DNA from 3 places in the Micromonospora sp. NPDC005173 genome. Region 2 is predicted to be linked to each of the others. Evidence: predicted binding sites of a transcription regulator. Region 2 holds the regulator's gene; each other region holds the start of a gene.
The links. Region 2 encodes HrcA, which represses chaperone genes, less so after heat shock. Its sites were predicted from a motif close to GGTTNGCACNCTCNNNNNGAGNGTGCNAACC; they were not measured.
Positions count from the first base shown of each region.

Region 1: groL (chaperonin GroEL) is a predicted target of HrcA. The motif match lies at 3,938-3,968, and genes of this name have one in related genera.
Region 3: groES (co-chaperone GroES) is a predicted target of HrcA. The motif match lies at 3,511-3,541, and genes of this name have one in related genera.

Region 1 is NZ_JBEXIK010000002.1:237,127-247,245, reverse strand. It holds gene paaN (phenylacetic acid degradation protein PaaN) at 1-1,325, shown strand, start outside; gene ABZV00_RS04170 (GNAT family N-acetyltransferase) at 1,502-2,032, opposite strand; gene ABZV00_RS04165 (cold-shock protein) at 2,349-2,552, shown strand; gene ABZV00_RS04160 (hypothetical protein) at 2,901-3,890, shown strand; gene groL (chaperonin GroEL) at 4,163-5,785, shown strand; gene ABZV00_RS04150 (hypothetical protein) at 5,842-6,078, opposite strand; gene ABZV00_RS04145 (GNAT family N-acetyltransferase) at 6,165-7,100, opposite strand; gene ABZV00_RS04140 (S8 family serine peptidase) at 7,171-9,789, opposite strand; gene ABZV00_RS04135 (glycerol-3-phosphate dehydrogenase/oxidase) at 9,870-10,119, shown strand, end outside.
Region 2 is NZ_JBEXIK010000020.1:28,533-38,651, reverse strand. It holds gene ABZV00_RS21950 (hypothetical protein) at 62-922, opposite strand; gene ABZV00_RS21945 (enoyl-CoA hydratase-related protein) at 1,049-1,834, opposite strand; gene hemW (radical SAM family heme chaperone HemW) at 1,854-3,077, shown strand; gene ABZV00_RS21935 (DUF4870 domain-containing protein) at 3,144-3,776, opposite strand; gene hrcA (heat-inducible transcriptional repressor HrcA) at 3,977-4,999, shown strand; gene dnaJ (molecular chaperone DnaJ) at 5,073-6,221, shown strand; gene ABZV00_RS21920 (16S rRNA (uracil(1498)-N(3))-methyltransferase) at 6,245-6,979, shown strand; gene ABZV00_RS21915 (SDR family oxidoreductase) at 7,005-7,766, opposite strand; gene ABZV00_RS21910 (histidine triad nucleotide-binding protein) at 7,861-8,220, shown strand; gene ABZV00_RS21905 (serine hydrolase domain-containing protein) at 8,217-9,614, shown strand; gene ABZV00_RS21900 (PhoH family protein) at 9,746-10,119, shown strand, end outside.
Region 3 is NZ_JBEXIK010000016.1:127,260-137,378, reverse strand. It holds gene ABZV00_RS19765 (substrate-binding domain-containing protein) at 1-432, opposite strand, end outside; gene ybaK (Cys-tRNA(Pro) deacylase) at 625-1,104, opposite strand; gene ABZV00_RS19755 (methyltransferase domain-containing protein) at 1,115-2,317, opposite strand; gene ABZV00_RS19750 (DUF397 domain-containing protein) at 2,361-2,549, opposite strand; gene ABZV00_RS19745 (helix-turn-helix transcriptional regulator) at 2,540-3,340, opposite strand; gene groES (co-chaperone GroES) at 3,676-3,990, shown strand; gene groL (chaperonin GroEL) at 4,061-5,701, shown strand; gene ABZV00_RS19730 (molybdopterin-dependent oxidoreductase) at 5,826-7,469, shown strand; gene ABZV00_RS19725 (WhiB family transcriptional regulator) at 7,641-8,024, opposite strand; gene ABZV00_RS19720 (helix-turn-helix transcriptional regulator) at 8,277-9,098, shown strand; gene ABZV00_RS19715 (DUF5319 domain-containing protein) at 9,226-9,645, opposite strand; gene guaB (IMP dehydrogenase) at 9,832-10,119, shown strand, end outside.

The sequences.
Region 1 (10,119 bases), on a different contig from region 2:
TCTGCCTGGAGATCCTCGACCGGCTGCACAAGAACATCTTCGAGCTGGCCAACGCGGTGCAGTTCACCAGCGGCCAGGCGTTCGTGATGGCCTTCCAAGCGGGCGGCGCGCACGCGCTGGACCGGGCGCTGGAGGCGCTGGCGTACGCGTACGCCGAGATGACCCGGCACCCGGCGACGGCCGGGTGGGAGAAGTCCGCCGGCAAGGGTGACCCGCTGCGGATGACCAAGACGTTCCACGTGGTGCCCCGCGGGGTGGCGCTGGTGATCGGCTGCAACACCTTCCCGACCTGGAACTCGTACCCGGGGCTGTTCGCCTCACTGGTCACCGGTAACCCGGTGATCGTCAAGCCGCACCCGCGCGCGGTGCTGCCGCTGGCCATCACCGTGAAGTACGCCCGGGAGGTGCTCGCCGAGGCCGGCTTCGACCCGAACCTGATCACGCTGGCCGCCGAGACGCCCGGCGAGAAGCTCGCCAGCGACCTGGCCCTGCACCAGGCCGTGAAGATCGTCGACTTCACCGGCTCCACCGAGTACGGCGACTGGCTGGAGACGCACGCCCGGCAGGCGGCGGTCTACACCGAGAAGGCCGGGCTGAACACGGTGGTGATCGACTCCACCGACGACTTCGCCGGCATGTGCCGCAACCTCGGTTTCACGCTGACCCTGTACAGCGGCCAGATGTGCACCACCTCGCAGAACTTCCTCATCCCGGCCGGTGGCATCGAGACCGACCAGGGACACAAGAGCTTCGACGAGGTGGCCGGCGGGATCGCCGCGGCGGTCGGCAAGCTGACCGCCGACCCGGCCCGGGGTGTGGAGCTGACCGGTGCCATCGTCAACGACGGGGTGCTGGAGCGGCTGGCCGAGGTGACCAAGGTCGGCGAGCCGGTGCTGGAGTCGCGGGCCGTCACGCACCCGTCGTACGCCGACGCGGTGGTGCGTACCCCGACCATCGTGAAGCTGGGCGCGGACGACGCGGAGACCTACGGCCGGGAGTGGTTCGGGCCGATCTCGTTCGCCATCGCCACCGACTCCACCGCGCACAGCCTGGAACTGCTACACCGGACGGTCGGCGAGAAGGGCGCGCTCACCGCGGGGGTCTACTCCACGGACGAGGCGGTGCTGGACGCGACCGAGGCGGTGGCGGTGGAGGTCGGGGTGCACCTGTCCTGCAACCTCACCGGCGGGGTCTTCGTGAACCAGTCGGCGGCCTTCTCCGACTTCCACGGCAGCGGCGCCAACGCGGCGGCCAACTCGGCGCTGACCGACGGCGCGTACGTGGCGAATCGGTTCCGGATCGTGCAGTCGCGGCGGCCTGTCTGATCGTTGGTCTTTGGTTGCTGTTGGGGTTTCCGGGGCAGCCCGCCCCGCTCCGGGCGGTCAGGCTTGATCCCTGCGGGGCGGGCTGCCCCGGAAACCCTCTCGGCGCACGCTAGGCGCGACGCAGCCGGCTCTTGGAAAACATCACCGGGGTTCTGCCTTGGGAGGGTTCTTGGGGTTCAGGCTGGTCGTCGCATTTGGAGTTCGGTCAGCGCGGGGATGGTCGGGTGCGGGACGCGTACGCCGGTGTCGGTGAAGCCGAGCCGCTGGTAGGCCCGGTAGGCGCGGTTGTTGCCGACCACCACCTCCAGCAGCAACTCCGGCCGGCCACAGGCGCGCGACCAGGCGGCCACCTCGTCGACCAGCTCGCCGAGTAGCCCCATGCCCCGCCAGGCCGGCGTGACGTAGACGGCGTAGATCACGGTCAACCCCGCCTCGTATGGCGCGGCCGTGCCCCCGGCATGCCCGACCAGCCGGCCTCCCGGGTCGGCGATGAACTGCGCGGTACCGGACCCGGTCGCGGTGGACGCGACCCGGGCGGCGTACTCGGTGTGGGAGCGGGCCGCGGCCTCGGCCACGGTCTCCAGGAAGGCCAGCGGTGCGTCGGCGAGCATCTCCAGGCGCAGCGCCCGCATCCGGGCGGCGTCCTCCGGCCGGACCCGACGGACCTTCGCCTGCCGGAGGGCGACTCCGCCCGGATCGGTGGTCATGCCCGCATGCCTATCACAGGGGTGGACGACGGTTTCGGCGTGCTCGATCGCCGCCGGACGGCCGGCGGGCTGCCCGCGCCGTGGTAGTCATGAGCGTGGATCGGGTTGATCGAAAACGAGGCCGACTTCGTGCTGTCGGAAACGGCGCCGATGCGCCCGATTTGTGGTCGTGCGCGGCCGTCACTCCTCGTGTAGCGTGCGATTTCGGTCACCTGTTTCAGCGGTAGTCATCGATCGCCGAGTGGGTGGTCCGACGGCGCCGGCCCGTGCCGCGCGCCAGGGGCATGGCACGCCGCGCAGAGTGAGGAAGTGCACCGTGGCACAGGGCACCGTGAAGTGGTTCAACGCCGAAAAGGGTTACGGCTTCATCGCCGTCGACGGCGGTCAGGACGTGTTCGTCCACTTCTCCGCGATCGAGATGGACGGCTACAAGGCGCTGGACGACGGTCAGCGGGTGGAGTTCGAGATCGCCCAGGGCCAGAAGGGTCCGCAGGCGGAGCGGGTGCGCGTCGTCGCCTGAGCGGGCACCGCCAGTAAGGCCGCCGGCCCGGGGCTGCGCCGCGCGGCCGGACCCTGGAGGATCGTGAACCGTTCCAGCCGTTGCTGAGGAGGGTTCATGTCCGACCAGCCGCCCCCGGCCGTCCCACCACCGGGTCAGCCCGACCCGTCCGGCCCGCCGCCCGGTGGTGACCCGACCGCGCCCGGTGCCGCTGGGCTCCCGCCCGGGGGCACCCCGCCCGGCGGGGACCCAACCGCGCCGTCCCCCTGGGGCCCGCAGCCGGGGACCCCGCCCGGCTGGGATCCGACCGCGCCGCCCGCTTCGGCTGGAGGCCCGCCGCCGGGCAGTCCGCCCGGCTGGGATCCGACCGTGCCTGCTTGGGGGCCGCCACCGGGCGCGCCGCCGCAGGGCTGGGTGTTCCCGCCCACCGGCGGCTACCCGATCGGTTCCGGGCCGTACGGTGGGCAGCACTGGTATCCCGGGCCACCGGCCGCCGGGTGGTATCCGCCCGGCATCGACCCGTCCGACCGGCTGGTCACGCCGCCCGGCGCCGGGCTGAGCGGTTGGTTCAACCGGTGCCTGGGTGCGCTCCAGCGCGGTTGGCGGTTGCTGCTGCCCATCCTGCTGCTCACCCAGGTGCTGCCGGCGGCGGTGCTGTCGGTGCTCTCGCTCGGGCTGGATCCGACCGCGGAGTGGGACACGAACGCCGTCGACGAGTCGACCTCGCTGCCCGACAACTTCTTCACCGACCTGGCGTCCTTGTTCCTGGTGATCATCGTCGGCAGCGTGCTGATCGGGTTGGTGCAGTCCGTGGGCTGGGCCGCCGGCAGTTGGGTGATCACCCGTCAGGCGGCCGGTGGGCCGGTGAGCTTGGGTGAGGCGCTGCGCTACGGCGTGCGCCGGGCGCTCGGGCTCTGGGGGTGGACGTTGGCGATCAGCCTGATCGTCGGCCTGGGCATCTGCTTCTGCATCCTGCCCGGCATCTACCTCACCTTCGCGCTCAGCATGGCCGGGCCGGTCTATCTCTTCGAGCGGCACAACCCGATCGGCCGGTCGTTCAGGATGTTCCACGACCGGTTGGGGTTGCTGCTGGGGCGGGTGGCGCTGGTGGGTGCGGTGGTGATTGTCGGCACCTTCGTCGCGAGCGTGCTGGAGGGGGTCGGCACCGCCCCGTTCGGAGTCGATCCGCTCGCCGCTCCAGGTTCCGCGATCGGCGTGGTGCTGGTTCTCGCCCTCGGAGCGGTGCTGGCTCTCCCCGCCTATCTGGCGCAGATGGTGGGGCTGCTGGTGACGTACGCCGAGCAGCGGGCTCATGAGGGGCCGGTGAACAGCGCCGGGCTGGCCGCGGAACTCGGCTGACAGCGGCAGTCGTGCTTGCACTCGGCAGGGGAGAGTGCTAAACAAGGTATTGGCACTCGCATACCGCGAGTGCCAATGGTCGGGACGGTGGGGCCAGGTTGCACCGGCGTGGAGACGCCGGGGCGGCACATGGCCGGTCGTCGCGGGCTATCCGGCCCGGCCGAAGGACGTCGTCGTCGCCAGGTGGCGACGTCCCAAGGTGCGTACACCAGGCGGCCCATCCGAGGCACACATCTCGGGTGGCCCGTGAGTGTCCAGGAGGACAACGCCGTATGGCCAAGATGATCGCGTTCGACGAAGAGGCGCGCCGCGGCCTCGAGCGAGGCATGAACCAGCTCGCTGACGCCGTAAAGGTGACCCTCGGCCCCAAGGGCCGCAACGTCGTGCTCGAGAAGAAGTGGGGTGCCCCCACCATCACCAACGATGGTGTGAGCATCGCCAAGGAGATCGAGCTCGAGGACCCGTACGAGAAGATCGGCGCTGAGCTGGTCAAGGAGGTCGCCAAGAAGACCGACGACGTTGCCGGTGACGGCACGACGACGGCGACCGTCCTGGCCCAGGCCCTGGTTCGTGAGGGCCTGCGCAACGTGGCCGCTGGCGCCAACCCGATGGCCCTGAAGCGGGGCATCGAGGCTGCGGTCGCGAGCGTCTCGGAGGAGCTGTCCAAGCTCGCCAAGGACGTCGAGACCAAGGAGCAGATCGCCTCCACCGCCTCCATCTCTGCTGGCGACAGCACCGTCGGCGAGATCATCGCCGAGGCGATGGACAAGGTCGGCAAGGAAGGCGTCATCACCGTCGAGGAGAGCAACACCTTCGGCCTGGAGCTTGAGCTCACCGAGGGTATGCGCTTCGACAAGGGCTACATCTCGGCCTACTTCATGACCGACCCGGAGCGCATGGAGGCCGTCTTCGACGACCCCTACCTCCTGATCGTCAACAGCAAGATCTCGTCGGTCAAGGACCTGCTCCCGATCCTGGAGAAGGTCATGCAGTCGGGCAAGCCGCTGCTGATCATCTCCGAGGACATCGAGGGCGAGGCCCTGGCCACCCTGGTCGTCAACAAGGTCCGGGGCACCTTCAAGTCCGTCGCCGTCAAGGCGCCGGGCTTCGGTGACCGCCGCAAGGCCATGCTCGCCGACATCGCCATCCTCACCGGTGGCCAGGTCATCAGCGAGGAGGTCGGCCTCAAGCTGGACGCCGTCGCCCTCGACATGCTGGGCCGCGCCCGCAAGGTCGTGGTGACCAAGGACGAGACCACCATCGTCGATGGTGCCGGCGACGCCGAGCAGATCCAGGGCCGGGTCAACCAGATCCGGGCCGAGATCGACAAGAGCGACTCCGACTACGACCGGGAGAAGCTGCAGGAGCGGCTGGCCAAGCTGGCCGGCGGCGTTGCGGTGATCAAGGTCGGCGCGGCCACCGAGGTCGAGCTCAAGGAGCGCAAGCACCGCATCGAGGACGCCGTTCGCAACGCGAAGGCCGCCGTCGAAGAGGGCATCGTCCCGGGTGGTGGCGTCGCGCTGGTGCAGGCCGGCAAGACCGCCTTTGACAAGCTGGACCTGGTCGGCGACGAGGCGACCGGTGCCAACATCGTCAAGGTCGCGCTGGACGCCCCGCTGCGGCAGATCGCCGTCAACGCCGGCCTCGAGGGCGGCGTTGTGGTGGAGAAGGTCCGTAACCTCGAAGCGGGTCACGGCCTCAACGCCGCCAACGGCGAGTACGTGGACCTGCTGGCCGCGGGCATCATCGACCCGGCCAAGGTGACTCGTTCGGCGCTGCAGAACGCCGCCTCCATCGCGGCGCTCTTCCTCACCACCGAGGCCGTTGTCGCGGACAAGCCGGAGAAGACCCCGGCTGCCCCGGCTGGCCCGGGTGGCGGGGACATGGACTTCTGAGTCCAGTTCCGACACCGAACGGGGCGGGCCGCTGACGCGGTCCGCCCCGTTCGTCGTCAGGTGGGCAGGGGGCGCTGGTTGCGCCGCTTCTGCGCCCGGTCGTACGGCGGAGGCAGTTGGATGGGAGCGTCCACCATCTCCTGCGGCTCCTCGATCACCGGTTCTGCCATCTCGGCCAACTGCTCGGCGTCGCCGTAGTCGAGCCGGTCGAACGGCAGTTGGCCGGGGAGTTCGCCGACCGGTTTCCAGGTGACGGGCGGGCCGTCCTCGGTCTGGTCGTCATCCGTGGTCATGGCTGCCTCCTCTACCGAAACGGTAGGGGGCGTCGATGCCCGACGCGGGCGAATGGGACTATCTGGGTCTATATCCTATTCGCCCGTTATTCGCCGTTGAGCGTCCGTCGGTACAGGAAGAAGACCCGCTCGATCCGGGCGCCCGCGCTGCCCGAATAGAACGGCACCGGCCCGACCCAACCGATCTGCGCCCGGTCCAGCCCCGCCGACCGTTGGTCGCGTAGGCAGCGCCGCAGCAGCACCCCGCCGATGCCCGAACCCTCGGCGGCCGGCGCGGTGCCCATCGGCCCGAACCAGCTCGGTCGGGACGAACCGTAGGCGGCGAAGCCGAGCAACTCGCCAGCCCGCTCCGCCAGGTGGCAACCGGCGCCCTCGCGACCCACCGACCCGGCCAGCTCCCCGTCCCACGCGCCACCGAAGGTGGACCGGGCGAACGCGGCCAGCGCCGGTAGGTCCGCCGGCTCCGCCCGACGTACCGTGATGCCCTGCCCGGCCAGCCGCCGCTCCGCCGCCTCGGTGGACCGCAGCGCCGGCGACTCGTCGTACGACAGGTCGGCGGTCATGTTCCAGGCGGTCCGATCCTGTCGGTAACCCAGTGCCAGGGCGGTGCAGACCGCCGGGGTGTAGCGCACGTCGATGCCCGGCCAGGCGTAGTACGGCGGGTTCCCGGCCAGCAGCACCTCGGTCGCCCCGCGCTCGGCGAGCACCCGCTCGGCCCGCCTCAGCAGCGCCCTGCCGACACCCCGGCGACGCTGCTCCGGAAGCACCGCGACCAGGTCCACGTGCCCGAGACCCGGGTCGGCCGATGACACCGAGCAGAGCAGCACTCCGACCAGGTCCCCACCCCGATACGCGCCCAGCCCGACGACCAGCCGGTCGGCGGCGGCCCGGGGCCAGAGCGCGTCCACCACAGGCCCCGCCTCGGTGGCGTCCTCCGGCAGGTCGAGCGCCTGCTCGCAGAGCCGCACCACGGCGGGGGTCAGGTCGACGGTCAGCTCGGTGATGGTGATCTCGGCGTCCATGGTCGCGACCCTAGATCACCGAGTACCGGTTTCGACTCCCGCCATCGTGTTGATGAGGACAGCCGCAGGCTCAGGGCCGGGCGGCTCGGACGGCGGCGTAGGCGTCGACCTGGCCGGCCCCGGTGACGTTCGCCGGGCCGCCGCAGGCGTCCGCCGCGTTGCGGGAGCGGTAGGTCGGCACGGCCGGCGTGGCGGTGTCCCGCAGGATCTGCCGCGTCCGGGCCAGGTCGCCGACCAGCGCCGGGTTCGCCGACCACATCAGCGCCACCACCCCGGCCACCTGCGGGGTAGCCATCGAGGTGCCGTCGAGCGCGGCGTACCCCCCGCCCGGCATGGCCGACACCACGTCCACGCCCGGCGCCAGCACGTCCGGCTTGCGAAGGCCGCCCGGCACTGGCCCCCGCGAGGAGAACTCGGCAACCCGTCGGTGCGCGTCCACCGCGCCCACGGTCAACACGTCCGGGTACGGCGCGGGCGGGTCGGCGATCGACTCGCACCATGGGCCGGTGTTGCCGGCCGCCGCGACCACGAAGATCCCGGCGGCATCCAGCGCGGCGGTGGCCGGTCGCAGCACACCCGGGTCGCAGCCCTCGATCGGTGGGCAGCCCCACGAGTTGGTCAGCACCTGCGGGGCGCGCTCCGGCCGGCCGTCGGTGAACGGGTCACCGCCGGCCGGGAAGGGCGCCAGCATGAACTGAAGGCATTCCAGGTAGTGCCCCGGGCTGCCCAGGTTGCGGTCCAGGTTGACGCAGCCCACCCACTGCGCGTCCGGCGCCACCCCGATGCCGCCCCGCCCGACCGCGCTGCCCACCGTGTGGGTGCCGTGCCCGCCCTGGTCGGTCGGGGTCCGGGTGCCGTCCCACGGGTCGAACCAGGAGTCGTCCCCGCCCCGGAACCCGGCCCGCAGCGCCGGATGGGTGCCGTCCACCCCGGAGTCCGAGCTGCCCACCACGATGCCCGCGCCGGTCACCCCGAGCTGCGACCAGACCCGGTCGGCGCCGAGTTGGCGGATGTTCCATTCCGGACCGGTCGGCGCGGGGGCGGTGCCCCGGCTCTGCCCGGCCGGGGCCGGCAGTGGCCGCAGTCGCTGGCTGACCAGCACCCGGGCCACCCCCGGTCGGCGCTCGAGCCAGGCCCGCACCGCCGGACCGCCGTCCACCTCGACCGCGTTCACCAGGTAGTACGACACCGGGTTGAGCCGCAGCCGGGTCAGCTCCCGACGGAGGTCGGCCTGGCTCCGGTCGGCGGTGGTCACCAGTCGCCGGTACACCTCCGCCGCCCGGGCCTCCCGCCCCGCCCGGCCCGGCACACCGGCCGGCACGCCGGTCAGGTCGGCCTGCTCGCGCAGCACCACCAGCAGCCGTTCGCCGTACAGGCCGGGCTGCCCGGGCCCGACGTCGACGACGACGGCCGTGACCAGCAGCACCACTGCGGTCAGCGCGGCCATCCGCCGGCTCGGCGTGCGGGCCGCCGGCCGGGCCAGCAGCAGCGCGTACCCGATGGCGACCAGGACCGCGACGGCGAGCCCGACACCGGCGGCGGCCGCTACCCAGAACGGCACGTCGCGGGTGCCGGCCAACAGCACGCTGATCTCTTCCGGGTCGGTGAAGGCCAGCGGGCCGAGCACGGTCAGGCCCACCAGCCAGCCGGTCGCCGCCCGACCAGCGCGCCCGGCGTCCGCCGTCGGTTCCCCGGCGTCTGCCGTCCCGTCGGCGGCCGGACGCCAGGTCGCGGCCCACAGGGCGGCCAGCGCGAAGCCCACCGGCGGCAGGGTCAGCAGCGCGGGTAGCTGCGCGCCGGACTGGCCGGTGCCGGCCGCGAGCAGCAGCAGCGTCACCCCGGCGACCAGGCCGCCGACCAGGACCAACCGGGCCGGCCGGGGAGGCCGGCCGATCGCGAACCGGGACCAGAAGGCGGCGTCCAGCAGCGTCGCGGCCAGCGCACCGAGTGCGGCCGCCGCCAGCAGGGCGAGCGCGGTCTCCAGCAGGCCGCCGAGCGCGCCCAGCCAGGCCCACGGCAGCAGCAGCGCCAGCCCGGCGGCGACCGCGAGCAGCGGCACCGGACCGGGCCCGGCCGGCCTCCGCCCGGGTCCGGCCGAGCCGCCGATGATGTCCGCCAGCGCGGCGCTTCCAGTCGGCTCGGGGGCACTGGCGATGTCGCCGGACGCGGCGCTTCCGATCGGGGGTGCGGCGGCGTCCCTGCCGGGCGTCGCGCCGATCGACCCGCCGGACGTTGAGCGGCGCGCCGAGCGGCGTGCCGTCCAGCGCAGCACGAGCGCGGTGAGCGCCGCCGTGGCGGCCAGCGCGGCGAGGTACGCCTCGTGGTGCACCGGCGGCACGATTCGCAGCAGCGTGAGCACACCGAGCGCGAGCGCCCCGCCCAGCCAGGCCCGGCCGGTGGCGCGGACCGCGGCCGACCGGGGCAGCAGGGCCAGCAGCAGCGCGGGCGTGCCCACCAGCACGACGGTGGCAAGGCCCAGCAGCGGCCAGAGCGAACCGATCCGGTCCCGTCCGAAGCCCAGCAGCACCTGGTCGGTGAGCCAGCCACCCGCCTGGGTGGCCACGGTGACCCCCACCGTCCAGCAGCCGGCCAGCACGGCCGCGACCACCGGCCACGGACTGGCCCGGCCCGGGTACGACGGCTGGTGGTGCGACGGTGGACCAGCGGGTGACGGAGAGCCGACCTGCATGACGTGAACAGTACGGGGCGGGCGGCGCATGTCGGCACGATGGCATCGGCGGTTACGGTGGACAGGTGCGCGACCCCAATATCTCCCGATCCGTAGCCGGTCAGCTCTCGCCGGTCCGCCGCGCTGCCGACCTGCGCCGACTCCGCGGCGAGCGCTTCGACGTGCTGGTCATCGGGGGTGGGGTGACCGGTGCCGGCGCCGCCCTGGACGCGGCCTCCCGGGGCCTGAAGGTGGCCCTGGTCGAGGCACGCGATCTTGCCGCGGGCACCTCCAGCCGGTCCAGCAAGCTCATCCACGGTGGTTTGCGCTACCTGGAGCAGTTGGAGTTCC
Region 2 (10,119 bases):
GCGGCGTCTGTTGGCCGTTGTCCGATTGTGCGGTGACTGCCGGTTAAGAGATCCGGGCCGCTCACCCCTCGGCGAACACCTCGGCCACCACCTGACCGGCCGCGCTCTGCTCACCGGTCACCCGCCCCCAGGTGCCGTCCCGGGCGGTCCACTCCAGGTCGCCGAAGCGGACCCGCTTCACCCCGTGGTCCTGGGCGTGCGAGACCAGCCAGTGCGCGTACCGCCAGCCGTCGCGCTGGTCGCCCGCGGTCACCGCCAGCCCGGTCTGGCCTGCGGTGTCCGTGCCCGACAACCCCCAGTCCAGCACCAGGTTGCGGGTCAGTTGGGCGGCCGCTGCCGCGCCGTGCATTACCGGGGTACGCCCCACCGTGCAGGCGACCGCCCCGGTGACGTCGCCCAGTAGCGCCCGGCTGAGCACCTCGGAGTCGTCGGCCCACTTCTGGTACGCCTCGGGGAACGCCGAGCGCTGCACCCGCTGGGCGGCGTCGGTGACCCGCATCTTCTCCCAGCCGCGCACCTTCTTCAGTGCCGCGTAGAACCGGTTCGCCGCGTAGCGCGGGTCGCGGATCTGTGTCGGGGTGCCCCAGCCCTGGCTCGGACGTTGCTGGAACAGGCCGACCGAGTCACGGTCGCCGTCGGCGAGGTTGCGTAGCCCGGACTCCTGGTACGCGGTGGCAAGCGCGACCACCACGGCCCGCTCTGGCATCCCGCGCTGTGCGCCGATCGCCGCGATGGTCGCCGCGTTGGCCATCTGGTCGGCGTCCAGGGCGACCCGGCCGTCGGCTTGGACCGTGCATTTCCGGCTCGCCAGTGGTAGCTGCAGACGGTCCCCGACCTGCCGCACGACGAGCCAGACTGCGATCACGGCGACGAGGATGAGAACCACCCCGCCCGCCACGGCTGCACGAGTTCGCACCCACACCCCCAGATCGACAGTCCGCCAAGCGTACGTCCCCGATGGCGTCGTCCGGGTCGTCCGACCGGTTCACGCCCGAGGGGAGCGGGGAAGGCCAGAGTGGCGTTCCCCGCCGTCGGCAGGACAAACCGGCTAATCCGCAGCGGGTACCCAGCTGGCGTCCCGCTTCTCCCGGAACGCGGTGACCCCTTCGCGTCCCTCGTCGCCAAGGAAGTAGCCCGTCGACAGCGCCGACAGCCGGGCCAGTTCGCCGCGCAGCTCGGCGGTGCCCGGCCGGCGCAGCAGGTCCTTCGCGCCGGCCAGCGCGCCGGGCGCGCCGCGCACCAGCGAGTCGCAGTACCGGCGTACCGCCGCGTCCAGCCCGTCCGCCGGGACGGCGGCGGTGACCAGGCCGATCTCGGCGGCCCGCCGGCCGTCGAAGGTGTCCCCGGTCAGGTACAGCTCGGCGGCGGCGCGCGGGTGCAGCCGGGGCAGCACGGTCGCCGAGATGACCGCGGGGATCACCCCGATCCGCACCTCGGTGAAGGCGAACGTCGCCTCGTCGGCGCAGACCGCCAGGTCGGCGGCCGCGATCAGGCCCAACCCGCCGGCCCGCGCCGGCCCCGCCACCCGGGCCAGCACCGGCTTGGGGCACTCCCAGATCGCGGCGAGCACCTCGCCCAGCATCCCGGCCGGCACCGTCCCGCTGGCGTACGCCAAGGCGGTCTCCTTCAGGTCCGCACCCGAGCAGAAGACCGGGCCGGTGTGGTCCAGCACGATCACCCGGACCGCCTCGTCGGCGACCGCGTCGGCCAGCCCGCCCAGTAGCTGGGTCATCAGGGCTGTGGAGAGTGCGTTGCGGTTGTGCGGGCTGTCCAGGGTGAGGGTGGTCACCCCGCGGGCCGTGGCGACCCGCACGAGGACGTCGGGAGAGGTCATGCCGGGCACACTAGTGGCCATGCCCGGCGTCCTTCCAGATGGTGAGACCGTCCCCGTCGACGGATCGCTGCCCGCCACCGCCACCGCCGCGGTCGGCCAGCGCGGCTTCGGCGTGTACGTGCACGTGCCCTTCTGCGCCAGCCGCTGCGGCTACTGCGACTTCAACACCTACACGGCGAGCGAGCTGGGCGGCGGTGCCAGCCGTGAGGGGTACGCCGACACGGTGCTGGCCGAGCTGGCGCTCGCCGCCCGGGTGCTCGGTGACAGCCCACCGCCGCGGGTCGACACGGTCTTCGTCGGCGGTGGCACGCCCACCCTGCTCCCCGCCGACGACCTGGCCCGCATCCTCGACGGCATCGACCGCACCTGGGGGCTCGCCGCCGACGTCGAGGTGACCACCGAGGCCAACCCGGAGTCGGTCACCCCGGAATCGCTGAAGTTGCTGCGGGCAGCCGGCTACACCCGGATCTCGCTCGGCATGCAGTCCGCCTCACCGGGGGTGCTGGCGATCCTCGACCGCCGGCACAGTGCCGGCCGGGCCACCGCCGCCGCCCTTGAGGCGCGCGACGCCGGGTTCGAGCACGTCAACCTGGACCTGATCTACGGCACTCCGGGGGAGCGGGCCGAGGACTTCGCCGCCTCTCTGGACCAGGTGGTGGCCGCCGGGGTGGACCACGTCAGCGCGTACGCCCTGATCGTGGAGGACGGCACCCGGCTGGCCGCCCGAATGCGTCGCGGTGAGCTGCCGTACCCCAGCGACGACGTCGCCGCGGACCGCTACCTGGCTGCGGAGGCCGCCCTCGACGCAGCCGGCCTGTCCTGGTACGAGGTCTCCAACTGGGCCCGCACCGACGAGGCCCGGTGCCGGCACAACCTGCTCTACTGGACCGGCGCGGACTGGTGGGGTCTCGGCCCCGGGGCGCACAGCCACGTCGGCGGGGTGCGCTGGTGGAACGTCAAGCACCCGTCGGCGTACGCCCAGCGGTTGGCCGCCGGCGCGTCGCCCGGCCTGGCCCGGGAGGTGCTCACCGTCGACGAGGCGCACATGGAGGACGTCATGCTCCGGCTGCGGCTCGCCACCGGGTTGCCGCTGGCGGTGCTCGACGCCACCGGCCGGGCCGGCGCCGAGCGGGCGCTGGCCGGCGGCCTGCTGGCCGCCCCGGAGTACGCGGCCGGCCGGGCGGTGCTCACCCTGCGCGGCCGGCTGCTCGCCGACGCCGTGGTCCGCGACCTGCTGCCCTGACCGTCGCGCCGCCCCCCGGTCGGCGCGACGGTGTGCCGGACCGGCCGGGGGAGCGGCCGGCCCGGATCACTTGATGAAGCTGCCGGAGAGCGGGTAGCGGTAGAGCTGGCCCTCGTTGGCCTTGATCCCGGCGATGATGCCGAACACGGCGCCGAGGATGATCGCCGCCGCGACCGGAATGAAGCCGATCACGATGCAGGAGAGCACCCAGCCGACCAGGCCGACGATCGACCAGATGAGCTGGAAGTTGAGCGCCGCCACCGCGTGCGCCCGAACCGTCGGGGACTGGTTGCCCCGGGCCAGCATCGCCACCAGCGGGCCGATCCAGCCGAGCACGCCGCCGCTGATGATCATCCCGGCGGCGCCGCCGAAGTGCGCGACCAGCGCCCAGGTCTTGTCCTCGTTGTTGGCGTAGCCGCCGCCGGGGCCGCCGTAGGCGCCACCGGGCGGATAGCCGCCAGGAGGGTAGCCCCCGGCTGGCGGATAGCCGCCCGACGGAGGGTAGCCACCCGACGGCGGTTGGTCACCAGTGGGCGGCGGATAGCCACCGGCCGGGGGATAGCCGCCCGGGCCGGGTGCCCCGGACAGTGGTGCGGTGGGTGGCTCGGCCGAGGCGCCCGGAGATGGCGGCGGGGATGTCGGGTCCGTCGGGTATCCGCCGGGGTCTCCCGCGCCGGGAGGGCGAGGTGGTTCAGTCATGGATGTCACGGTAAGGGCCCGTGGCAACGCCGCACCAGAGCGACACCGCCGGGTCGGCCCGGCTGAACGGACAGCGACGACCTTGATCATCGCGCCGGCGGGTACGCCGACGTAGACTGGCACTCGTTACAGTCGAGTGCCAGGACGGTCCGCCGGCCCCACCGTGGCCGGCGGCCGACGTGCGACAGGAGGTGCGGAGGATGGGTCTCGACGACCGCAAGCTAGCCGTGCTCCGCGCCATCGTCGAGGACTACGTCTCCACCCAGGAGCCCGTCGGCAGCAAGGCGCTGGTCGAGCGGCACCAGCTCGGCGTCTCCCCGGCCACGGTCCGCAACGACATGGCCGTGCTGGAGGAGGAGGGCTACATCCGGCAGCCGCACACCAGTGCCGGCCGGGTGCCCACCGACCGCGGCTACCGCCTCTTCGTCGACCGGCTGTCCCGGGTCAAGCCACTCAGCCCGGCCGAGCGCCGGGCCATCGAGCGTTTCCTGGTCGGTGCGGTCGACCTCGACGACGTGGTGCACCGCACCGTGCGGCTGCTCGCCCAGCTGACCCGGCAGGTCGCCGTCGTGCAGTACCCGAGCCTGGCCCGATCCTCGGTGCGGCACCTGGAGCTGGTGCCGATCTCCACCACCCGGCTGATGCTCGTCATGATCGCCGACACCGGTCGGGTGGAGCAGCGGCTGGTCGAGCTGCCCGGGCCGGTGCCCGCCGACGACGTCACCGACCTGCGTCGGCTGGTCAACGAGAAGCTCGCCGGCGCCCGGCTGTCCGATACGCCGCCGCTGGTGCAGACGCTGGTCGAAGAGGCGCCGACCGAGCTGCGTCCGACGATGACCACCCTCGCCACGGTGTTGCTGGAGACGCTGGTCGAGCGGCACGAGGAGCGGATCGCGCTGGCCGGCACCGCCAACCTCACCCGGGGCGGCCTGCTCGACTTCCAGGGCTCGCTGCGCCCGATCCTCGAAGCGCTGGAGGAGGAGGTCGTGCTCCTCAAGCTCATCGGCGAGACCGAGCCGAGCACGACCCGGGTGCTGATCGGCGACGAGAACGAATTCGACAACCTGCGCGCCGCCTCGGTGGTCAGCACCGGGTACGGCCCCGGCGCCACCATCGTGGGCGGCCTGGGGGTGCTGGGGCCCACCCGCATGGACTACCCCGGCAACATCGCCACGGTGCGCGCCGTGGCACGCTACGTGGGCGAGCTGCTGGCCCAGAACTGACCAGTCAGGGCCGACGGCCGGCTCCGGCCGACGACCGGCGCAACGCGAGACGAACATGAGGACACGGAACGCAGTGGCCAGGGACTACTACGGCATTCTCGGTGTGAGCCGGGAAGCCTCCGACGACGAGATCAAGCGCGCCTACCGCAAGCTGGCGCGCCAGTTCCACCCGGACGTCAATCCGGACCCGGAGGCACAGGAGAAGTTCAAGGACATCAACGCCGCGTACGAGGTCCTCTCGGACGACCGGAAGCGGCAGATCGTCGACCTGGGCGGCGACCCGCTCGCCCCCGGTGGTGGCGGCGGCGCCGGTGGTCCGGGCGGTCCGGGCGGGGCCGGCCCGTTCGTCGGTTTCCAGGACATCATGGACGCGTTCTTCGGCGGTGCGGCGGGTGGCGCCCGTGGCCCGCGTCCGCGGACCCGGCCGGGCGCCGACGCGATCCTGCGCCTTGAGCTGGACCTGCACGAGACGGCGTTCGGCGTCGAGGCGCCGATCACCGTCGACACCGCGGTGCTCTGCACCACCTGCTCCGGCGCCGGCACGGCCGCCGGCACCCACCTGGCCACCTGCGAGGCGTGCGGCGGTCGGGGCGAGGTGCAGTCGGTGCAGCGCACCTTCCTCGGCCAGGTGGTCTCCGCCCGGCCGTGCACCGTCTGCCAGGGCTACGGCACCACCATCCCGCACCCCTGCCCCACCTGCGCCGGCGACGGCCGGGTGCGTACCCGCCGTTCGCTGACCGTCAAGATCCCGGCCGGTGTCGAGGACGGCATGCGGATCAGGCTGGCCCAGCAGGGCGAGGTGGGCCCGGGTGGCGGCACCGCCGGTGACCTCTACGTGGAGATCCACGAGCGGCCGCACGACGTCTACTCCCGCAAGGGCGACGACCTGCACTGCCGGGTCACCGTGCCGATGACCGCGGCGGCACTGGGCACCCGACTGACCATCAAGACGCTGGACAGCGAGGAGACGGTCGACGTCAAGGCCGGCACCCAGCCGGCCAGCACCCTGCGGCTGCGCGCCAGGGGTGTGCCGCACCTGCGCGGCACCGGCCGGGGCGACCTCTACGTGCACCTGGACGTCCGGACGCCGACGAAGCTCGACCCGGACCAGGAGCGGATGTTGCGCGACTTCGCCAAGACCCGCGGCGAGGAGGTCGCCGAGCTGTCCAAGCAGGGCGGCTTCTTCTCCCGGATGCGCGACGCGTTCAACGGTCACGCCTGACCACTGCGGCTAGCCTGATCATCGTGTCCGCGCCGCTGTTCCTGGTCGAGTCCCTGCCCACCGCCGACGCGTTGACCCTCGACGGTCCCGAGGGGCACCACGCCGCCACCGTGCAGCGGTTGCGGGTCGGCGAGGAGTTGCTGCTCGCCGACGGCCGGGGCGGCACGGCCGCCGCCGTGGTAACCGCCGTCGGCCGGGGCAGCCTGGAGCTCACCATCACCTCCCGGGGGTACGCGGACGCGCCCGTACCCCGGCTGGTGACCGTGCAGGGCATCGCCAAGGGCGACCGGGGTGAGCTGGCCGTGCAGGCGATGACCGAGGTCGGGGTCGACGAGATCGTGCCCTGGGCGGCGGCCCGTTCGGTGACCCAGTGGCGCGGTGACCGGGGCGTACGGGCCCGGGAGAAGTGGGTGGCCACCGCCCGGGAGGCGGCCAAGCAGGCCCGCCGGCCGTGGCTGCCAGTGGTGGCCGGTGCACCGGACGAGTCCACCGCCACGGTGGCCCGCCGGATCGCCGGTGCCGCCGCCGGGTTCGTGCTGCACGAGGAGGCCGAGGAGCGGCTGACCACGGCCGAGCTGCCGACCGCCGGGGAGATCGTCCTGGTGGTCGGCCCCGAGGGCGGCATCGACGCGGCCGAACTGACCGCGTTCCGCGCGGCCGGAGGCCGGCCGGTGCGGCTCGGGCCGGCGGTGCTGCGCACCTCCACGGCCGGGGTCGCGGCGCTCAGCGTGCTCGCCACCCGGCTCGGCCGCTGGTGACCGTCCGACAGCTGTACCCCGGCGGTCAGCTGCGCAGGTAGGAGGCGCCGTTGAGGTCGACGATGGTGCCGGAGGCCCACTCGGCCTGCGGCGACGCCAGCCAGTGCACCGCGGCGGCGATCTCCTCCGGCCGGGCCACCCGGTCGAACGGGCTCTGTGCGCGGATCGCCGCGCCGCTCTCGCCGCGCAGGTGCTCGGTGGTCATGTCGGTCGCCACGAAGCCCGGCGCGACGGTGGCCACCGCGATGCCGTACGGCGCGAGCGCCACGGCGAGGGACTGGCCCAGCGCGTTCAGCCCCGCCTTGCTGGCGCCGTACGCCGGCTGCTGCGGCTCGCCGCGGAACGCGCCCCGGGACGAGACGTTGACGATCCGGCCGCCGCGCTCCCGCATGTGCTGGGCGGCACACCAGATGACGTTGCCGGCACCGGTCAGGTTGGTCTCCAGCACCTGCCGCCAGCGCCGCTGCCACTGCTCGTAGGACGCGCCGAAGATCGGGTGCGGGTCGTCCCGGTCGCCGTACACCCCGGCGTTGTTGACCAGCACGTCCAGCCCACCGAGCAGCTCGGCGGCCCGGTCCACCATGGCCCGCACCGCATCCGGGTCGGTGAGGTCGGCGCGGACCACCACGTGCCCCTCGCCGGGCAGCTGCGCGCGCAGCTCCTCGGCCGCGTCCGCCGAGTCGCGGTGGTGGATCGCCACCCGGTCGCCGCCGGCCGCGAACGCTGTCGCCACCGCCCGCCCGATTCCGCGCGAGGCCCCGGTCACCAGTACCGCCCGATCCGTCATGCAGGGCATCCTGCCGTAGCCGGCGCGAACGCCGGGAAGGGACCCGTGCGCCACCGGAGGCGTTGACAGGGGGCCCTTTCCTTACACTGCCCGGATGGGATCCGACTGCCTGTTCTGCCGCATCGTCGCCGGGGAGATCCCGGCCACCGTGGTCCGGGAGACCGCCACCACGCTCGCCTTCCGGGACATCGACCCGAAGGCGCCGGTGCACGTCCTGGTCATTCCGAAGGAGCACTACGCCGACGTCGCCACCCTCGCCGAGGGTGACCCGGCGCTGGCCGGTGAGGTGCTGGCCACGGCCGCCGCGGTGGCGGACGACGAGGGGCTGCTCGGCGACGGATTCCGGCTGATGTTCAACACCGGCGCGTACGGCGGCCAGGAGGTCTTCCACGCGCACGCGCACCTGCTCGGTGGCGCGCCGCTCGGCCCGATGCTCGCCCGGGACCTGGCGTGAGCACTGGACCGGGCCCCGACGCCCGCGTGGACGAGCGGCTGGGCCGCCTGGTCCGCCGGGTGCAGGCCGACGCCCGGGTGCCGGCGGTGTCGGCGGCGCTGCACCGGGCCGACCGGCCGCTGTGGCAGTGCACTGTGGGCGACACCGGCAGCGACAACGCGCTGGGACCGCGCACCCAGTTCCGGATCGGCTCGGTGACCAAGACGTTCACCGCGGTGCTCACCCTCCAGTGCCGCGACGACGGGCTGCTGGACCTGGACGACCCGGTGGGCCGGCACCTGGACCTGCCGGCGCACGGAGAGCTGACCGTCCGCCGGCTGCTCTCGCACACCGGCGGCCTGCAGCGCGAGCCGTTCGGTGACGTCTGGGACACCCTGAGCGCGCCGGACGCCGATCGGCTGGTGGCCGAGCTGGACCGGGCCGAGCGGGTGCTGCCGCCGGCCCGCCGCTTCCACTACTCCAACCTCGGGCTCGCCGTGCTCGGCCAGCTGGTCGCCCGCCTGCGCGGTGGCAGTTGGGCACAGGTGCTCACCGAGCGGGTGCTGACGCCGTTGGGGCTGACCGACACCACGGTGACCCCCGGCCCGGCTGCGGCCACCGGGTTCCTGGTCGACGCGTACTCCGACGAGGCGCATCCGGAGCCGCCGACCGACTTCGGCGCGGTCGGCCCGGCCGCCCAGCTCTGGAGCACCGCGACCGACATGGCCCGCTGGGCGGCGTTCCTCGCCGACCCGGCGGCGCTCGACCCGGCCGGCGCGGTGCTCACCCCCGGCACCCTGGACGAGATGCGCTGGCCGCTGACCACCACCGACGAGACGCTCTGGGGCGCCGGCTTCGGGCTCGGGCTGATCCTCATCCCGCAGGGCGAGCGGGTGGTGCACGTGGGGCACGACGGGGCGATGCCCGGTTTCCTGGCCGCGGTCTACGGCCGGCGGGGTGGCGACGGCACGGCGGGCGCGATGGGTGCCGCGGTGCTCGGCTCCTCCGGCACGGCGGCCGAGCTGTTCGACCTGCCGCACCAGTTGCTCGCCGCGGCGGTCGAGCACGACCCAGCCGAGATCGAGCCGTGGCGGCCCGGCCCACCCGCTCCGGCGGCCCTGCGGGGCATGCTCGGCCGCTGGTGGGGTGAGGGTTTCGAGTACGTCTTCTCCTGGCACGACGGCACCCTGCGGGCGCGCGGGGCCGGCGACCCGGCGGGGCGCCCACCAGCGGTGTTCACCCCGCTGCCGGACCGCCCGGACGTGTTCCGCACGGTCTCCGGTCGGGAGGCCGGCGAGCTGCTGAGGATGACCCGGGACGAGGCCGGCACGGTGGTCCGGATGCACTGGGCGACGTACCGCTTCTCGCGCCACCAGGAGACCTTCGACCGGTACGACTTCCGGTCCGGGAGTTGATCGCGGCCAGCGGAAATGGACACGATGCGGGCCGCGTTGACCCGATACGATGGGTGTAACGTCCGCACGCCGTGCCAGTAGAGCCGGCGCTGAGATCGAGAGCAGGTGCGCAGGGGCCTTCGGCCCGACCTATGACCGGCACCCCACCTCCCGGCCCGCCCCGGGTGCAGACCAGGATCACCGTGCCCGACTCGAAGATCATGGTCAATCTGCTTGGCGCGGGTGACGAGATCCTTCGACTCGTCGAACGCTCGGTCACCAGTGACGTGCACGTCCGTGGCAACGAGATCACCATCACCGGCGCCCCTGCGGACAACGCCCTCGCCGAGCGGGTCTTCAGCGAGCTACTCGAACTCATCGAGAAAGGCGAGACCCTGACCACTGACGCGGTAAGACGTACCGTCGGCATGCTCGAGCAGGGTAGCGCCGAGCGGCCCGCCGAGGTCCTGACGCTCAACATCCTCTCCCGGCGCGGGCGCACCATCCGTCCCAAGACGCTCGGGCA
Region 3 (10,119 bases), on a different contig from region 2:
CTCGTTGTCGAAGCTGACGTAGTAGAGCGCCGAGCCGCCCACGGTGAGCCGGTCGTAGTCGATGGTGGCGACCCCCTGTGACCTCGCCTTGTCGAGTACGGCCTTGCCGGTGCCGGAGTCCAGGTTCACGATCATCAGGGTGGTGACGCCGTTGGTGATCATCTGTTCGGCGATGGTCTGGAACTGACTCTTGTCACCCTGGGCGTTCTGGATGTCGTACTTGACCCCCGCGCGCTGGAACGCCTCCTCCAGGAACCTGCGGTCGGCGCCCTCCCAGCGCGCCGAGGACTTGCTGTCCGGCAGGATCACGCCGATCTTCGGGGTCTTGGCGGAGCCAGCCTGGTCGACTCCGCCGAACGTGTCGCCACAGGCCGCCGTGCCGCCGGTGGCCAGTAGGCCCGCGGTGGCGAAGGTGAGGAGCCCCTTACGCATGTGCAGGGTCCTTTCCGGGGGTGGGGAGTGTGGTGTTTGTTGTGCCCGGCAACGTATGGCGCTGTCGCCGCGTCCACAAGACTGCCGGGGCGGGGACTTCGTTCGTCGGGGTAACAGTTCGGCAACGCGGCCGTCACCCGGTGATCATCTGGCGCGGACGTGGGCGCTGTCGGCCTCCCCTGGACCGAGCGGTCAGTGGGCCTGGAGCGGAGCGGTCCGGGCTTCGGTCAGCGCCACCAGATCCGCGGCGGCCAACTCAAGCTCAAGACCACGCCGGCCAGCGGAGACGTAGATCGTCGGCAGGTCCAGCGCGGAGTCGTCCAGCACGGTGGGCAGCCGTCGGCGCTGCCCGAGCGGGCTGATTCCGCCCCGTACGTAGCCGGTGGCCCGCTCGGCGACCGTCCGGTCGGCCAGCGCGGCCCGCTTGCCGCCGACCGCTGCGGCGAGCGCCTTGAGGTCCAGCTCGCCGGTGACCGGGACGACCGCCACGGTGAGCGCGCCGTCGACGTCGGTCACCAGCGACTTGAACACGCGCTCCGGCGGTACACCGAGCGCCGCCGCCACCAGCGCGCCGTAGTTCGGCGCGTCCGGCGCCACCCGGTACGGGTGCGTGCGGTGCGCGATGCCGCGCTTGGTCAGCAGTGCTGTCGCCGGAGTGCCCTGTCCCGCCACACTCTGGAACCTAGTCGACCGGGCGGCAGATCAGCACGGTCGGTGCCCCGGCGACCCGGGTGAGCACCAGACTCGCCGCCGTGTCACCGGCCAGCCGCAGGTCCCGCCGGAGCTGCTCCGGAGTGAGCGCGGAACCCCGCTTGAGGATCTCCACCCGACCCACCCGGCGGTCGCGCAGCAGCGTCCGCAGCCGCTTCAGCGAGAACGGCAGCACATCGGTGATCTCCAGGCAGCGCGCGTACGGGGTGCGGGTCGGGCGGTCGGCGTAGAGGTAGGCGATGCTCGGGTCGCCGAGGGTGGCGTCCAGTTCGCCGGCCAGTTCGGCGACGAGGTGCGCGCGGACCACCGCCGGATCCGGGTCGTACAGGTAGCGGCGTGGCGGCCCGACCGGCGCCTCGGCGGCACCCGAGCCGGTGAGCTGGTGGCAGCGGAATTCGTCACCGCCCGCCTCCTGCCGGTACACGGTGGCGCGGCGGGGCACCTCGGCCAGCTCACCGCACCAGAGCGCCGCCTCGACCAGGTCGCCGTCCACGCTGACCCACTCCGCCTCCGCGCCGGTCGGGATGAGCGCGTGGTCCAACCCCGGCGCGACCTTCACCACGGTGCGCGGCACCCGCTCGGCCAGCCCGGTGACGAAGTCCCACGGTGGCGAGTAGGCGCGCGGGTCGAAGATCCGTCGCCCCGTGCCGGCGCGGCGTCGGGCCGGGTCGCAGAAGACGCCATCGACGCCGGAGACGTCGAACGTGGTGGCGTCGCCGCACTCGACCGTGAACAGCTCGGCCAGCCCCGCAGCGGCGGCGTTGGCGGCGGCCATCGCGGCGGTCACCGGGTCGGCCTCCACCCCATACACCCGGATGCCGGCGCGGGCGGCGGCGAGCGCGTCGGCACCGAGCCCGCACCCGAGGTCGGCCAGGGTGCGCACGCCGGCCGCCCGCAGCCGGGCGGCCCGGCGGTCGGCGACCACCCGGCGGGTGGCCTGCTCCAGCCCGGCGCGGGTGAGGAACATCCCGGCGGCGGCCGGGCCGAACTTGCCGACCGCCCGGTGGCGCAGCTCGGCCTGGGTCAGTGCCGCCGAGGCCAGTGCCGGCGGCACGCCGGTCGCGCGCAGGGCCGACGCCGCGGCCAGCGGGTCACCGCCGGCCAGCCCGGCCGCCGCCGCGAGCGCGGCCGACCCCTCGGGGGTACGCAGCGCAGCGAGCTGGTCGAGATCCACCCGGTCATTGTCCCGGGCCGGCCGGGCTGGCTGGACGGTGGTGTCAGTCGGTGGGCGTGGCGGCGACGAAGGCCCGCCAGTTCGCCGGGGTGAAGGTGAGCGCCGGCCCGGTCGGGTCCTTGCTGTCACGCACGGCGACCACGCCGGGCAGGTTGTCGGCGACCTCGACGCAGGCACCGCCGTTGCTGTTGCTGCGGGAGGCCTTGCGCCAGGTGGCGTGGGTCAGGTCCATGTCTGCACCACTTCCTCGATCAGCCGGGCGGACTGCCGGCATGGCAGCGCCTCGCCGGTCACAGTCTCCCAGCGCCGCTCCAGGGCGGCAACGTCGTTCGGGCTGTCCACGGTCTGCCCCCGGAGCTGGTTGTCCAGGTGGACCAGCTCGGCACCGCTCTCAAGCCGGGCCAGGATGAACGGGCCGTTGAGCCCGACATGCCAGGGGGCGTCGGCCGGCACGACCCGGACCTGCACGTTCGGTGCGGTGCCCACGGCCAGCAGGTGCTGTAGCTGGTCGCGCATGGTCTCCCGGTCGCCGAGTTGGCGGCGCAGCGTGTGCTCCTCCAGCACCGCGACGAGCTGCGGGCGCGGGTCGGCGGTCAGCAGCGACTGCCGGGCGAGCCGGGCCACCACCCGCGTCTCCACCTCTTCGGCGGTCAGCTCGCCGCCCACGCCGAGCATCGCCCGCGCGTACCCCTCGGACTGGAGCAGGCCGGGGATCACCGTCGGGTCGTACCAGCGCAGCGCCGCCGCCTCCCGCTCGATCTCGTCCCACGGGCGGAACCAGTCGGGCGCGGCGTGGAAGCGGACCAGCTCCAGCATGCCGACGAAGAGGCCGCCGGTGTCCAGGATTGAGTCGATGCGGGCCAGGTAGTCCGGCTTGACCGGGCTCTGCCCGGTCTCGACCGCACTCACGTACGACGATGAGTAGTTGACCAGCTTGCCCAGTTCCTCCTGGCTGAGCCCGCGCGCCTGGCGTGCCCGGCGTAGCTGTTCGTGCAGGAACGTCAGGGTCGGTATCCGGGTCACTCGGCTCCCCTTCGTCGGCATCCGGTGGTGGCAACCGACGGTAGGGAGGTGGCCACGGTGCGGCGAGGTGCTCCCGGCGTGTTGCGGTAACGACTGGCGGAACTGTGGCGACACGGCGGAGGGTGCGTTGGCACTCTCCTTGACGGAGTGCTAGCCACGGAATAACCTGCGATTAGCACTCTCACCCTGAGGGTGCCAGCTCCCGGGTCTCACGACCCGGGTGCGAAACGCCAGGCGGACCGGCACCCGCGACGACGGCCCCGCCCGGTGGCATGAGGCAGATTGACGCTGGTTGGCCTCGCCGACCGGCAACGAAACCAGTACCCCAGGAGGGTATGCCCGTGACTACCGCGACCAAGGTTGCGATCAAGCCGCTCGAGGACCGCATCGTGGTCCAGGCGAACGAGGCTGAGACCACCACGGCGTCGGGCATCGTGATCCCCGACACCGCCAAGGAGAAGCCGCAGGAGGGCACTGTCCTCGCTGTCGGCCCGGGGCGCGTCGACGACAACGGCAACCGAGTTCCGGTTGACGTCAAGGTCGGCGACACCGTCCTCTACTCGAAGTACGGCGGCACCGAGGTCAAGTACGCCGGCGAGGAGTACCTGGTGCTCTCCGCCCGCGACGTCCTCGCGGTCATCGAGAAGTAAGCAACCGATCAGTGTCGTTGCCCCGGTCCGGCTCGCCGGGCCGGGGCAACGGCGCTTCGAAGGGACATTCATGGCGAAGATCCTTAGCTTCTCGGACGACGCCCGGCACCTGCTGGAGCACGGTGTCAACGCCCTCGCTGACGCGGTCAAGGTCACCCTCGGCCCGCGCGGGCGCAACGTCGTCCTGGACAAGAAATTCGGTGCGCCGACGATCACCAACGATGGTGTGACCATCGCCAAGGAGATCGAGCTCACCAATCCCTACGAGAACCTCGGCGCGCAGCTGGTCAAGGAGGTGGCGACCAAGACCAACGACGTCGCCGGCGACGGGACCACCACCGCGACCGTGCTGGCCCAGGCGATGGTCCGCGAGGGCCTGCGCAACGTCACCGCCGGGACCAACCCGGCCGGCCTCAAGCGAGGCATCGACGCGGCGGCCACCAAGATCTCCGAGGCGCTGCTCGGCCGGGCCGCCGAGGTCACCGGCAAGGAGTCGATCGCGAACGTGGCGACGATCTCCGCGCAGGACTCCACCATCGGCGAGCTGATCGCCGAGGCGATGGAGCGGGTCGGCCGCGACGGTGTCATCACCGTCGAGGAGGGCTCCGCGCTCACCACCGAACTGGACGTGACCGAGGGTCTCCAGTTCGACAAGGGCTTCATCTCGCCGAACTTCGTCACCGACCTGGAGGGTCAGGAGTCCGTCCTTGAGGACGCGTACATCCTGGTCACCACCCAGAAGATCTCGGCGATCGAGGAGCTGCTGCCGCTGCTGGAGAAGGTCCTGCAGAACAGCAAGCCGCTGCTGATCATCGCCGAGGACGTGGACGGCCAGGCGCTCTCCACCCTGGTGGTCAACTCGCTGCGCAAGACCCTCAAGGTCTGCGCCGTGAAGGCCCCGGGCTTCGGTGACCGCCGCAAGGCCATGCTCCAGGACATCGCGATCTCCACCGGCGCCGAGCTGGTCGCCCCGGAGCTGGGCTACAAGCTCGACCAGGTCGGCCTGGAGGTGCTCGGCACCGCCCGGCGCGTCGTGGTCGACAAGGAGAACACCACGATCGTCGACGGCGGCGGCCAGTCCTCCGACGTTGCCGACCGGGTGGCCCAGATCCGCAAGGAGATCGAGGCCTCCGACTCCGACTGGGACCGGGAGAAGCTGGCCGAGCGGCTGGCGAAGCTCTCCGGCGGCATCGCCGTGATCAAGGTGGGCGCGGCGACCGAGGTCGAGATGAAGGAGCGCAAGCACCGCATCGAGGACGCCATCGCGGCGACCAAGGCTGCGGTCGAGGAGGGCACCGTGCCCGGCGGCGGCGCCGCCCTGGTGCAGATCCTTCCGGTGCTCGACGACGACCTGGGCTTCACCGGTGAGGAGAAGGTCGGCGTCTCGATCGTGCGCAAGGCGCTGGTCGAGCCGCTGCGCTGGATCGCGCAGAACGCCGGCCACGACGGCTACGTCGTGGTCCAGAAGGTCGCCGGCAAGGAGTGGGGCCACGGCCTCGACGCCGCCACCGGCGAGTACGTCGACCTGGTCAAGGCCGGCATCATCGACCCGGTGAAGGTGACCCGCAACGCGGTCACCAACGCCGCCTCGATCGCCGGCCTGCTGCTCACCACGGAGAGCCTCGTGGTGGAGAAGCCGGAGCAGGCCGAGCCGGCCGCCGGCGGTGGGCACGGCCACGGTCACGGCCACCAGCACGGCCCGGGCTTCTGACCCGGTAGCGGTACCTTCCCGGGGCACACCGTCGTACGACGGTGTGCCCCGGTCCGCGTCCGGGGTCAGCACCGAGCGCTGACGTGGTTGGCGACCGGGTGAGATGACCGCGCACACTGGGCCGATGAGCACCATGTCGCGGCGGTACGCCGCGCTGGCCGGAGTCACCGCCGCCGCCGTCGCGATCGGGATCGCGGAACCGGTGGCGGTGCTGACCGGGCCCCGGTCGGCACCGCTGGTCGCGGTCGGCGGGGTGGTCGTCGACGCCGTCCCGGAGTCGCTGAAGCAGCTCGCTATCGACCTCTTCGGCACCGCCGACAAGATCGCGCTCCTGGTCGGCACCGCGCTGCTGCTGGGAGCGTTCGCCGCGCTGCTGGGGGTGCTGGCGGTGCGCCGGTTGGCCCTCGGCCTGGCCGGCATCGCGGCGTTCGCCGCCGTCGGCGTGGCCGCCGCGCTGACCCGTCCCGGCGCGGACGCCGCCGACGCGCTGCCGTCGCTGGTCGGCGGCGGTCTCGGCGCCCTGGTGCTGTGGATGTTCATCGCCGGTCCGCTGGAGCTGGACCCGTGGCCCTGGTCCCCACCCACTCCACCCACTCCGGCCGCGCCGGCGGGCTCGGTGGGCTCGGACGGCTTGCCGGGCTCGGTGACGCCGGCCGCGCCGCCGGTGCCCGTCGGGCGGGCGTCGGACGACGGGGTCAACCCGGAGTCGCGGCGGAGATTCCTCACCGGCGCCGGGGTGTTGCTGGGTACGGCCACGGTGGCCGGACTCGGCGGGCGCTGGCTGGCCGGGCGGCGCGGCGTGTCCGCCGCCCGGGAGGCGATCCGGCTGCCCGCGCCGGTCGCCCCCGCACCGGCCCTGCCGGCGGGCGCCGACCTCTCGCTGGCCCAGCTCGCGCCGTACGTCACCCCGAACTTCGGGTTCTACCGGATCGACACCGCGTTGGTGGTGCCGCAGGTGGACCCGGCGACCTGGCGGCTGCGGATCCACGGGCGGGTCGGCACCGAGCGCACCTACACGTACGCCGACCTGCTCGCCCGGCCGTTGGTCGAGCGGTACGTCACGCTGGCCTGCGTCTCCAACGAGGTGGGCGGGGACCTGATCGGTAACGCCCGGTGGCTCGGCGTACCCCTGCGTGAACTGCTGGACGAGGTCCAGCCGGACGCGGACGCAGACCAGGTCGTCGGCCGGTCGGTCGACGGCTGGACCTGCGGCACCCCCACCGCCGCGCTGCGCGACGGGCGGGACGCGCTACTGGCGATCGGCATGAACGGGGAGCCGCTGCCGGTCGAGCACGGCTTCCCGGTCCGCATGGTGGTGCCCGGCCTGTACGGCTACGTGTCGGCGTGCAAGTGGGTGACAGAGCTGGAGCTGACCCGGTTCGCCGACTTCGACGCGTACTGGGTGCCGCGGGGCTGGTCCGTCCAGGGGCCGATCAAGACCCAGTCGCGGATCGACGCGCCGCGCTCGCGTAACCGGCTGACTGCCGGCCCGGTGACGGTGGCCGGGGTGGCCTGGGCGCAGCACCGGGGCATCCGCCGGGTCGAGGTGCGCGTCGACGGCGGCCCCTGGCAGGAGGCGGAGCTGGCCCCGACGGTGTCGGTGGACACCTGGGTGCAGTGGTCGTGGCGCTGGGACGCCACGCCGGGCGAGCACCGGCTCCAGGTCAGGGCGACCGATGCGACCGGGGAGACCCAGACCGAGCGTGAGCAGGGTGTGGTCCCGGACGGTGCCACCGGCTGGCACACGGTCACCGTCAACGTCCGCTGACCGCGAGCCGGCGGCGGTGCAGGGGTTTCCCGTGGAGATCTTGGACAGTTTCCGCTCCGTGCGAACGGAGCGGAAACTGTCCAAGATCCGTGCGCTCCGACCCGGAAGACGCGGAAACCGCGCCCTCAGCGGGTGGGGGCGCGGTTCGCGGTGTCGCGGGGGAGTGCCGGGTCAGGCGACGTTGCGCTGGGCCGGGACGGTCGACTTGTGCGGGTGGCCCAGTCGGGCCTCCAGTCGGGTCACGTCGACCCGGGCCTGCCGGCGGTCCGCCAGGTCCTCCCAGCCGACGGCGAGCAGGCGTAGCCGCTCCGACTCGCTGAAGCCACCCCACACGCCGTACGGCTCGCGGACCGACAGCGCGTGCGCGGCGCACTCGGCACGGACCGGGCAGGCACGGCAGACCGCCTTGGCGGAGGACTCCCGACGCAACCGGGAGGAGCCCCGCTCGCCGTCGGGGTGGAAGAACTGAGCGCTGTCCCGCCCACGGCAGGCACCGAGACGCTGCCAGTCCCAGAGATCGACGATGGGTCCGGGCAGTCTACGTACGTTCGACATCAGCACCCCTCCTCCCGCGCGGCACCGCGAGATCCTTGTGGCCGGCTTCCGGGCGGCGGGCCGCGCAGGCGCACCGTTTCCGGCCTGGATTTCTCGGTACCCGGGCTGTCCCCGGCTCACACTTCTGTGATCGAGAACGCCCCAGAACTTGCGGCTTTTGCCCCATCTGTCGGAAAAGTTCGGAGGATTGCCGGGAACCCCCTCCCCGGCCGACCCCGTCATGGTCTGCTCGTGGTCGGAGAGGAGATCACAGTGCGTAGCGTTCTTGTGTGCGTTCGGACACCACTCGCGGCCCAGCACCTGACTTCCGCGGCCGCGCGGCTGGGGTTGTCCGCGATCGTTCGTACCGCTGTCTCCGATCCCGAGGTGATGCTGCGGCTGGCCGAGCGGCCGGCCGACGTGGTGCTGGCCGACACGGCCCTCACCCGGCCGGACAGCGCCGGCTTCGTGCGCCGGGTGCTGGCCCGCGCGCCGCAGGCCGCGGTGCTGCTGCTCGGCGCCGAGGAGTCCGAGGCCGCGGCGGCCACCATCAGCGCCGGCGCCCGGGGCCTCATCCAGAACGCCGACCACGACCTGACCAGCGCGGTGGCCAAGGCGCTGCTGCTGCTCACCGCGCCCGGCCGGGCCACCCGGCAACGGGCCACCGATCCGGCCCGGGACACGGCGGCGGTCGGGGGTTCCGCCCGCTCCGCGCCGTCGCTGCGCGGTTCGGCCGAGCCGGGCTGGGCCGCCGCGTCCGCCGAGGGCCCGGCTGGTGTGCCGTCGGTGCCGGTGCAGCGGGGCGACGACGAGCCTGAGCCGGCGACCGGTGAGTCGGCGACCGACCAGCAGAGCGACCCGCCCCGTCCCACCCCGGCTGCCCGGCCCGCCCGGGCGTCGATCGGGCTCACCGAGCGGGAGCTTCAGGTGCTGCTGGGCATGGCCGAGGGCAAGAGCAACGCGGAGATTGGCCGGGAGTTGTTCGTCTCGGAGGACACCGTCAAGACCCACGCCCGCCGGCTGTTCCGCAAGCTCGGCGCCCGGGATCGCGCCCACGCGGTGGCCGCCGGGTTCCGCGCCGGCCTGGTCGCCTGACCCACCCACCCACGTGCCTGATCGTGCTCGATCCAGGATGCAGTGGCCTCCCCGAACCGGGAGGCCACTGTTTCCTTGTCGCAGCACGATCTTGCCGGCGCGAACGCCGGCGGGGTCAGGACGGGGGTCAGTCGGTGGAGGGGGAAGCGCCCGGCTCGTCCTCGGTGCCCTCGGTCAGGGTGTCGTGCACCCCGTCGGCGTACCCGCGGGCATAGTCCCAGGTCACGTAGTGGTCCGGGTCCGGGTCGTACGCCGGCTCGTGCACCCGGGGCCGGCCCGAGTTGAGCAGGTGGCGCAGGTTGCCCCGGAGCAGATCCCAGTCGAAGTAGTGCGGCTCGCGGCAGTCTTCGCATTCGATGACCAGCCCGCGGACCCCGATCGGTGCCAGCAGCGCCTGGTAGATCTCCAGGTCGGCGAGGTCCTCCAGCACATCCTGCCGCTCGACGTCGGTCAGCGGATCCGGCGTCGCGTCGTCGCCCGGATCGTCCAGCCCCGCGGTCGGGTCGGCCGGGTCGCCGTTGAACGGGTCGATGGGCTCGTCGTGCACCCCCTCACCGTAGACCCAACGCGGCGGGGACGTCCGCCCCCGGCGCCGCGCCGGGCCGGCCCGCCACCGGCAGAGGTCGCCCAGCTCACTGGGTACGATGGGACGACGTGCCGGCACCGTGGCATGTTCCGGTGCCCGCCCGCGCCACCTCGCTGAAGCCCATCCGAGCAGCTCAGGGGAGCAATCGTGGAAAATTCGCCCAACAACGATCTTCCGGCCGGCGCCGAGCACGCCGACCTGGGCGGCCACCTGCCCGAGCTGCCCGCCGGCTCGGCCCGGGTGGTTCCGCTCGGCCTCACCTTCGATGACGTGCTGCTCCAGCCGGGCGAGTCGGACGTGGTTCCCAGCCGGGTCAACACCCGCACCCGCCTCACCCGCAACATCGAGTTGACCGTCCCGCTGCTCTCCAGCGCCATGGACACCGTCACCGAGGCGCGGATGGCGATCGCCATGGCCCGCCAGGGTGGCATCGGC